DNA from 3 places in the Desulfosporosinus burensis genome. Region 1 is predicted to be linked to each of the others. Evidence: riboswitches for the same ligand, from Rfam matches in the RefSeq annotation. Region 1 holds a riboswitch; each other region holds the start of a gene.

The links. A riboswitch is a leader RNA that binds a small molecule or an ion and turns the genes downstream of it on or off. The one in region 1 is predicted to bind cobalamin.
Region 2: linked by a shared signal. The riboswitch ahead of ACYQ3Q_RS23175 (ribonucleoside triphosphate reductase) and the one ahead of ACYQ3Q_RS26535 (DUF2162 family putative transporter) in region 1 are both predicted to bind cobalamin.
Region 3: linked by a shared signal. The riboswitch ahead of thiC (phosphomethylpyrimidine synthase ThiC) and the one ahead of ACYQ3Q_RS26535 (DUF2162 family putative transporter) in region 1 are both predicted to bind cobalamin.

What each region holds. Positions count from the first base shown of each region.
Region 1 is NZ_BAAHYN010000023.1:15,604-18,882, reverse strand. It holds gene ACYQ3Q_RS26545 (CooT family nickel-binding protein) at 1-113, opposite strand, end outside; gene ACYQ3Q_RS26540 (hypothetical protein) at 322-522, shown strand; cobalamin riboswitch at 730-913, shown strand; cobalamin riboswitch at 1,197-1,382, shown strand; gene ACYQ3Q_RS26535 (DUF2162 family putative transporter) at 1,512-2,213, shown strand; gene ACYQ3Q_RS26530 (MotA/TolQ/ExbB proton channel family protein) at 2,221-2,892, shown strand; gene ACYQ3Q_RS26525 (DUF2149 domain-containing protein) at 2,870-3,169, shown strand; gene ACYQ3Q_RS26520 (cobaltochelatase subunit CobN) at 3,247-3,279, shown strand, end outside.
Region 2 is NZ_BAAHYN010000015.1:95,420-98,698, forward strand. It holds gene ACYQ3Q_RS23175 (ribonucleoside triphosphate reductase) at 1-1,552, opposite strand, end outside; cobalamin riboswitch at 1,689-1,875, opposite strand; partial or broken gene ACYQ3Q_RS23180 (hypothetical protein) at 2,168-2,260, opposite strand; gene ACYQ3Q_RS23185 (CooT family nickel-binding protein) at 2,441-2,629, shown strand; gene yedE (YedE family putative selenium transporter) at 3,254-3,279, shown strand, end outside.
Region 3 is NZ_BAAHYN010000007.1:162,925-166,203, forward strand. It holds gene bzaB (B12 lower ligand biosynthesis ThiC-like protein BzaB) at 1-428, opposite strand, end outside; gene thiC (phosphomethylpyrimidine synthase ThiC) at 640-1,926, opposite strand; cobalamin riboswitch at 2,073-2,253, opposite strand; gene ACYQ3Q_RS14150 (3'-5' exonuclease) at 2,346-3,170, opposite strand.

The sequences.
Region 1 (3,279 bases):
CCGAAGATATCTACGAGTTTAAGGCCATCTTCATAGGGCTCGATGGTATCAACGGACTTCATGAGCATCACTTCGTTTTCTCCATCTTTGAGAAAGGCATTTGATTCACACATTGCAGTTAGCTCCTTCTTTTAAGAATTATCAAAGCTTTACCAGAACAAGTTCATAAGAAATGCCTGGGAAAGGTTCATTTTAAGTTAGGGTCAGACCCAATGATATCGTGACGGTCAGATCAGAATATCATTGGGTCTGAAGTTGATAGTATTCCGTAAGGATCCAAACTTTCCTTAGGGATTATGAGTTGACATTTTCGCACGTAAGATGCAGGAAGATTTTGAAGGTATTTTGGAACGTGGAATTCATTCCATTACAAACTATGGAAAAACATCTGGCATGGGCTCATATGCCTATAATCACCTCCTTTGTAAAATGAAAAAGACCATGGAAAGAATGACCAGACTTAATGTCAAGTCAAGACCTCCATGGTCTCTTTTTTTCATAATGAATATTTGGCTATGTTAATAGTATTCTACACAAAAGTGTTAAACCCTTCTGCGTTTTTTATTTTTTTTATGACGTTTTTAATAGGTTTATACCCATGATGGATATTCCTGACGGTCGCACCACTGTAAGCGGGGAGTTTCACTTTTAGTAGACACTGGGTGTTGTGCCTGGTGCCCGTTGGTCGGCACTTGACTGTGTATTGCCTTTGTGATACATTTAATTTGCAAATTTAATAGATGAGCAAGCGATTTTTCTTAGCCGAAAAATCATAACAGGGAAGCCGGTGTAAATCCGGCGCGGTCCCGCCACTGTAACGGGGAGTTTGTGCCACATCCACTGAGGAGACTTGGGAAGGAGGCACTAAACGAGGAACCTGAGCCAGGAGACCTGATTGCTCATATGCTTTACTCACGATGGATGGGTGGCAGGAATTATTTAATTCAGCCCTTCATATTTTGGAGGGCTTTATATATTTTTATGTGTACATAAATGGTTTCCCGAGGGAAACTGACCTGTAGGGTAAATGTCTTGTTCAAGCGGGATCAGCTTTCAAAAATGCGAATGCGACTTGAAAGCGGAGGAGAACGCGCCGTCCGAGACAACCGATACATTGCTGTCTTCAGGATTAGTGATGTGAGGTTGTCTCTTTATTTTTTATTAGGAGTGGAATATCGCTGGATTCTATAAAAACTAAATACTTAGAAAATTTAGGTACCGAAGTTTGAGAACCTCGGTTTAAAAGGGAAGCAGGTGTAATTCCTGCATGGTCCCGCCGCTGTGATGGGGAAATGTTTCATTTATACCACTGGTTGAGTCTGGGAAGGTATGAAACATTGATGATCCAGAGTCAGAAGACCTGCCTGAATACTACACGCCAATAACTCTACGAGCGATAGAGGAGGTATTATTAGTGCTGAACAAATGTTTATCAGTATTTTTAGCCTCTTGACCAATCGGTTGAGAGGCTTTTTGCGTCGAGTGGCTTATTCCGGAAGGAGGTGAAATAGATGTTAATTCTTAGTTTGTTGGTGGCCCTTCTCATTTTAAGCATCAAAACAGGGTTAGTTTTAGGGTCTTCCTGGTTGACCATACCTAAAATTTCTGGTTATGCAACAATTTTTGGCAGTTCTGTTGTTTTGTTAAGTTATATTTTTAACGGGAAATATCAGCTTATTGGACATTTTATTGACAAATATACATTTGCTTTTGCATGCATAACAGGTTTACTTTTCCTTTACTTAGGGTTAGAACATACTTCTGAAACAGAAACCCCTGGGAAAAAACAAAAAATTAGTTATTGGCTGGGTTTTTTACCATGTCCCTTTTGTGTTGGAGCACTGGTTATATCTGTGATTTATACGGCAGGTGGTTTAAAGGTACCTTTGTATGCTGTATCTATCGCTACAGGTATTGCATTTTCTTTAGGTATAGTCTTGGTAAGCTGGATTTTACGTAGATTTTTGACCCGATTTAATTTTGGCGTAGCTAGTTTTTTTCATCAAGGGTTATTGTTTTTAGGTGTTTTTACGTTGTTATCTGCTTTTTTAATTCCTAACATTGTGGCAACCATGCAAGACACATTTATACCGATGGTATTATGTTCCAAAAAAGAATTACTCTTATCTGTAGTTGGATTTTTTGTTCTTTTTACGTTGGGGTTTGGCAAAGAAATGTTAACCCGTTTCAATAGTTTAAGTTGGAGGAGATGATTAGGAAATGGCTATGGTTGGTTCCCAGTATTTGAATCAAATTATGCATATTATTTCCCAAAGTTTAATGATACCTTGTTATGCTTTTTTACTTTATTTTGTAGTGACAGCTGTAATCGAGACAGGTGCCCTGATCGGGGAAAAGTTTGGGGAGAAAAAAATACATCAGTTTAAAACAAAAGAGTTTTTGAGTAAATTACCAGAAACCCATAACATTGAGCTTTATGTGGAAAATAGCGAATTGCCTATTAAACTAAAAAAAGTTGTCACAGAATTCCTAACCTTAGCTTCCGCAGAAGGAGCTCGTCAACGGATAGTTGCTCAAAATCTCTTATGTGAGCAAGAAGATTTAATTGCTAAAAGAACCGAAAAAACAGACTTGATTTCTAAAATGGGTCCTTTGTTGGGTTTAATGGGTACTTTGATTCCTTTAGGACCAGGTTTGGTAGGCTTGGGTAAAGGAGATTTTAACATGCTGGCCCAGTACCTGATTGTTTCTTTTGATGCCACCATTATTGGTGTTTTTGCCGGCAGTTTAGCCTTTACCATATCCAAGGTGCGTCGGCGCTGGTATGGACGTTACTTGAATAATTTGGATACAATTCTAGAAACAATTATTGAGGTGAGAGAGTATGTTTCGCAAACGGGGAAGAAAGTTGCAATCGGAGGAAGAATTTGATCCATTAAGCAGTTTGGCTAATCTAGCGGATGTTATGTTTGTTTTTAGCGTAGGTTTACTAGTTGCGTTAGTTAATGTTTATAATGTCAGTCCTACTAGTGGTAGTGCCGGTAAACCAAAACAAGCTATTATTGATGTAAAACAAGGAAAAGAAATGGAAAGCTTACCGCAAGTTGACTCAAAAACAGGGAGCGGCTTTGAAGAAATGGGGACTGTGTTTAAAGACCCTAAAACAGGTAAGTTAATTATGGTGCAACCGGTAGATGAAGGTAAATAAGAACACGGGGGAGAGGGAAAAGGAGCATGCTAAGAAAGAACACGCTAAGTAGGTATCGAAAACCTTTTGCGATTTTGATGTTGTTTATGATGTGTTTAAGTCTTTTATCA
Region 2 (3,279 bases), on a different contig from region 1:
CTCTCAAATAGTTCATGACACTAACCGAAAACTCCCGCCCTTCTTCAGTTTCAATTCCTTTTCCCATGAAATTCAGTAACGCCTCATTCATGCCGACGATACCGATCGTACTGAAATGATTGTGCCAATAATGCCCAGTCCGCTCCTTTGAATGTCTCAAATAATAGCATGAATAGGGATACAGTCCCCTTTCTGACTGCTGCTCAATAATTTTCCGCTTGATTTCCAAGGCCGTGCGCCCGATTTCCGCCATTTGTTTCAGACGTTCCATAAATTCCTGTTTTGTCTTGGATAGATACGCTAATCTGGGCAGGTTAATTGTAAATACACCGATTGATCCTGTGAGAGGATTGCTTCCGAACAAACCCCCACCTCTTTTTCTAAGTTCACCGGTATCAAGCCTTAACCGGCAGCACATGGATACGGCATCTTCGGGAGACAGCTCTGAGTTGACATAATTAGCGAAATAAGGAATTCCATACTTACAAGTAATTCTCATAAAGGCATCCGCTACAGGACTCTCCCAATCAAAGTCTTTGGTAATGTTAAGGGTTGGAATTGGGAACGTAAACACTCTTCCCTTGGAATCTCCTTCCAGCATCACTTCACAGAACGCTAAGTTGAACATATCCAGCTCGTCCTGAAAATCTCCATATTTATCCTTAGTATAGGTTCCGCCAATCATGACCTGCTCATCTCTCAAGGTAGCAGGTACCTTTATATCAAAGGTAAGGTTGGAGAAGGGGCACTGAAATCCGACCCTCGTGGGAACATTGATGTTAAAAACAAATTCTTGCAAGCACTGTTTGACTTGGGTAAAGGTCAATTGATCATTCCGTATAAACGGCGCACAATAGGTGTCAAAACTTGACCAAGCCTGTGCTCCGGCAGTTTCTCCTTGTGTCGTAAAGGTAGAATTGACGATTTGCCCAAGGAAAGACCGTAAATGTTTGGCTGGGCCGCTTTCTACCTTGCCAGGTACTCCTCCGAATCCGTCAAGAAGGAGCTGTCTCAAATCCCATCCTGCACAATAGGGTCCAAAAAAGCCCAGGTCATGGATGTGGCAGTCTCCGCTTTCATGCGCCTCTCGAACTTCCTGAGGATAGATTTCATAAAGCCAATACTTTTTGGTAAAGACTTCTCGTATGTAATTGTTTAAACCATTAACACTTTTTTGTGTGTTCGCATTCTCACTAATTTGCCAGTCCTTATCTCCTAAGTAGTCGGAAAACATTCCAATGGTCGCTCCAATAAGAGCATCCATCTCACGGGTGCTTTTCCTTTTCTGACGATAAAGTATGAATGCTTTGGCTGTTTTGGCATGTCCGTTTTCTATGAGGACTTTTTCGACGAGATCTTGGATCGATTCTACATCCGGTTGCTTGTCCCAATAATCTCTATTTAAGACATCGACAACCTGTCTGCCTATTTCCTCAGCACGCTCATAGTCCGATCCTCCACAAGCTGTAGCGGCTTTAAAAATTGCATTCATGATTTTCTCTTGCTTAAAAGCCTCAATTCTCCCATTACGTTTAATAATTCCTGTTAACATCGGTTGAATAACCTCCAATTTTTTCAAATTACTAATTTTCCAATTAGAAAAGCCCCTTGACGATGAGCGCCAAGAGGCTATGTATTTCCCTGAATACAACAGTTACTTATGGAACCCCCCTATCGCTCGTAGAGTCATTGGTTCATTAACAAAGGCAGGTCTTCTGACTTAGGTTCATTAATGCTTCACGCCTTCCCGGTATGTACCAGTGGCCAATAGTATGAAACATCTCCCCATTACAGTGGCGGGACCGTGCAGGCCTTTAACCTGCTTCCCTTTTAAGCTGTACTCTTAGTACTTGCACCTTTATTTTCCAATATTCAATTGTTATCATGTTATCGTATATTAACCTAATGTGTCAACCATGAAGTTTAATAACGACTTTAGGAGCAAACACGTTTTCCATGGGGATAACTATTAAAAACTCATAAAAAAATAAAAAACGCAGAAGGGATTAACACTTTTATGTAGAATACTATTAACATAGGCAACTATTCATTATGAAAAAAGAGACCATGGAGGTCTTGACCTGGCATTAAGTCTGGTCATTATTTCCATGGTCTTTTTCATTTTTCAAAGGAGGTGATTATTGGCATATGAGCCCATGCCAGCTGTCTTCCCATAGTTTGTAAAGTAATGAATTCGACGTTCCAAAACGCCTTCAAAATCTTCCTGCATCTTACGTGCGAAAATGTCAACTCATAATCCATAAGGAAAGTTTGGATCCTTACGGAATACTAACAACTTCAGACCTAAAGATATTCTGATCTGACCGTCAAGATATCATTGGGTCTGACCCTAACAGAAAATGATCCTGTCCTAGGCAACTGCTTATGAACTTGTTCTGGTATAGGCTTTTATAATTCATAAAAGAAGGAGCGAACTGTGATGTGTGAATCGAATGCTTTTCTCAAAGATGGAGAAAACGAAGTGATGCTCATGAAGTCCGTTGATACCATCGAGCCCTTTGAAGATGGTCTTAAACTCGTAGATATCTTTGGAAAACAAATGTTTATTAAAGCCAGAATAAAAGACATGACCCTTCTCAACCACCGTATTATCTTAGAAAAGATTTAACCAACACCCTAGGCAACTTTTTGTAGCCTAGGGTGTTGGTTCGTATTATATAGTTATGTACTGCTTTTTCAGTTTACTATTGTTTAGTGCAGAGTCATGGTCTCGAACTCTGATAACAATTGGTTCCCCTCTGTAATATGGTTTTGTAAATGCTAAATGCTAGTTTGATCATTACTTTTTTGCAACTCTTTTATTTCTAAATTATGGGCATCCAGTGACCCCTTGAGGTCACTATAAAGAGTCAAAGCATCTATGAAGTGAATACCCCCCTGGCCCTTCATTTGTTCATAGCGATGTTTTATACTTGAACAACTCATAAAATTTCGCCAACCCTTTCTACATTAATCGTAGTATGAGGAAAGGATGCTAACTTTATTCCTTGAAAGCAGCACAATATTTTCCTTCAAGGAGTATTACTTTCTATCTTCTGAAAACCAATGCTGCGAAAAGCCTGGGGCTTCTTAATATTCAAATTTTAAATAAATTGGAATAGTTGTTGCATTATTAACATTATAATAATATTATATCACTGTATTACTATAGCGTTATGATAAGAAGGAGGGATAAAACAGATTTAAACTTTTAATATTCCGAACTCTGATTCTATAAAAAGGAGGAAGTAAAATGGATAGTAAAAAAGGCATTATTTT
Region 3 (3,279 bases), on a different contig from region 1:
TCAGCAGTCATACCGACAACGCTTCCGTGCTTAGCAATACTCTCCATACCACCTTGATAGCTTGGAACAGAACCGACAGGTAATGTGAAGTTATCGAGTACTTGACGGTGGAAGGCATCAACATCTCCGCCAATACTTAATTCCATAATCGAATCCGCACCAGCCGCAACGGCAACCTTTATTTTATGAATCTCATCCGCGAAGTCTACACAGTCCGGTGACGTCCCGACGTTAGCATTCACTTTGGTGCGAAGTCCTTCCCCTACTGCAATCGCGACCGAGTTCTTGCGTTGATTGTTCTTTAAGATCACGACCCGACCTTGAGCTACCTTCTCACATAACTGATCCGCTGTAAGCCCTTCTACCTTAGCTAATCTCTCTACCTCAGGCGTAATAATACCTTGTCTTGCTTTAATAAGTTGTGTCATTTTAATCTCTCCATTCAAATTCTATTTTTTCATTTATGAAAATAATTTTACCAACTTCATGTAGTGCTTAGCTTAGCTGAACTTATCCAGGGACAAATGTGATTGCGATCATCGTTATTCATCCAATCGTGAGACTCCCCCACCGAAGTCTCGATGTTCAACTTTAGTTGAATGAGTTCACTACTTCGAACCACGCACCTCGAACCTCGCCTCAGCACTCCCACGGCAGTTCTTGAAAGAACTCGCCCGCTACAGCCATAGCACAACCCTTTTCGCATTTTTTGCAGAAAGGTTTTTCGCTTGAGTGAAAATCTTTAAGCCTTTCTCGATCTAAAGCTAACGTTTTCTGAGCCTCTAGATTCTGCGCCCGCCGTGCTTGACTCATTTTCAGGTCCCATTTTTCTGCTCCTGGGTACCCTTTGGCTAGATCAGCTACATGAGCAGCAATACGCGAAGCCACCACTCCCCGATAGACATCCTGCGCATTGGGATAACCTATATGTTCAGCGGGTGTGACATAGCAGAGAATGTCTGCTCCAGCAGCACCAGCCATCGCTCCTCCAATAGCAGCTGTTATTTCGTCATATCCTGGGGCTACATCCGTCGATACCGGACCGAAGACAAAATACGGAGCACCTTGACATACTTGTTTTTCAAATTTAACCGTAGTCGCGATTTGATTAGGTGGAGTGTGACCAGGTCCCTTAATCATGATTTGAACCCCTGCTTGTCTGCTTCGCTTCACCAACTCGCCTAAAATAACGAGTTCTTCTGCCTGCGAACGACATAATGAATCGGCACCTGCACCTGGTCGCATAGCATCTGCTAAACTTAAGGTCACTTCATACTTTTTGGCAATTTCCAGGATGCGGTCAAACATAGTAAACAAAAAGTTTTCCTTGTTATGATAAAGCATCCAGCCCATTAGCAAGGACCCGCCTCGGCTGACCAGATTTAGGACCCGCTGGTCTTCCTTAGCCGTTTTAAATAATCCGGAGTGAAGGGCGCTATGCAAAGCCATAAAATCCACTCCATCGGCAGCTTGGCGTTCCATAACCTTGAAAAAATCATCTGGCTCAAGTGCTAAGGCTGAACCCTTAGTATGTACAGCTTCAGCAAAAGCCTGATAAACGGGTAGTGTACCTAAAGGCAACGGTACTCTTTTTATAATTGTCCGCCTTGCCTCGTCCATATTGCCGGCTGTACTCAAATCCATGATAGCATTGGTTCCTGCCCTGATGGCCTCATCCACTTTAAATAGTTCATCCGTAAGACTATCCTCGTCTGTAGCTAAGCCAATACTGGCACTAACCTTGGTACTTAGGCCTAGCCCAAATCCTTGAGGTCTTTGGGGCTTGTGATGACGGTTATAGGGAATAACAATCCGTCCGGTAGCAACCCGTTCCATAAGTAGTTGGACATTCATTTGTTCGCTTCGTGCTACCAAGGTAAACAACGGGATTTCCCGACCCTCTTGGGCCATTTCCATTAACGTCAACACCATAAACTCTCCTTTCTATGTTTGGAGTCATTACCTTGAAAAGAACATTCTGGAGTGAAAAAACAAAAAAAGCCTCTAATCACACAGTGACTAGAGACTTTTCCATAATCTCATTCACGCTACTCTTGGTTCTTCGACAAGGTAGGCTTTACTAACTACAGGCAGGTCTCCTGGCTTACGGATCAACACGTCTGAAGCACCTTCCGGGAACTACCCCGTGGTTATATACTTCTTGCTCCCCGTTTACAGTGGCGGGACCGCGCCGGACTTACACCGACTTCCCTATTCTCCTCATAGTGAGGCACCTGTAGTAATTAAATTTTCTAAGCATAGTATAAACAATAAACGTATCGTTGACAAGGTCTTTTGTCGATAATTATTGAAGATTTCATTACAAGCTTATCTTATTATCATCCTCACTCTGATGCTTCTTCTGTTTTATAGATAGAATTTTTGGAAATTATGCTGTACTCCCCACTACTGTGCACGATTCTAGAAACAAGTCGAATTTGGTGCTTGCATTCTGTACAATAGCCAAAGGCAAAATATTTCTTTGTTTTAGTGACTTCCTTATCTTTCTCTATAAGTTTGGAACATTGCGGACATGATATAGTCACTTTGTCAAGGAAAGCCTTCAACTCTTTAACTTTTATTTCATTTTCGATTTGGTTCTTTTCCCAGTTTATTATGGCCCCTTCAGAAAAATCAAAGACCTTTTTGAAAATCTCTGAGGTATAGAAAGCATCACTTAATGCATCGTGAAAGGGAAAAGTTTTTTCAATCCCTAAGGCTTCCACGGCATTTTCTAGACTTGGTTGCATTGTTATAACCCCATGATTCATATAGATTTGCTGAATATTAATAAATCTGTCAAAGGATAGTGAGCCAAAGCCAAAAAACTGGCAATTATCTCTTAAACCTAAAATATCATCATGTCCCCAAGAGCATAAAACAGAGTCCTTTCCAAGCCATGAACTAAAGCTCTTGATTGCTTGATTGAAAGGGGTTCCTTGACTAACCTGCCTTGTATTGATCGTCGTTTTCTTCTTAACATAGGGGTTTATTCTCTTATAAATCACTGGCTTAACGATTAAATTGAACTCGCCAATGGTCTCCAATCGTTCGTTGAGTTTGACCGCTCCGATTTGAATGATTTCACTTTTCAAAGCTGGATTTGCATAATCCCCTTCTTTGAATTTAAAAAACATATTGAATTCCAAATCAAACACTATATAGTTCATTGTTACCTCCTCTGTCACTCGTTTTATTATAATCCTTCCAAAGAATAAACGCACATCTTAGTTTTATCATTCCCTTCTAAAAGTGCATAGTCTTGGTATTGTTGCACAA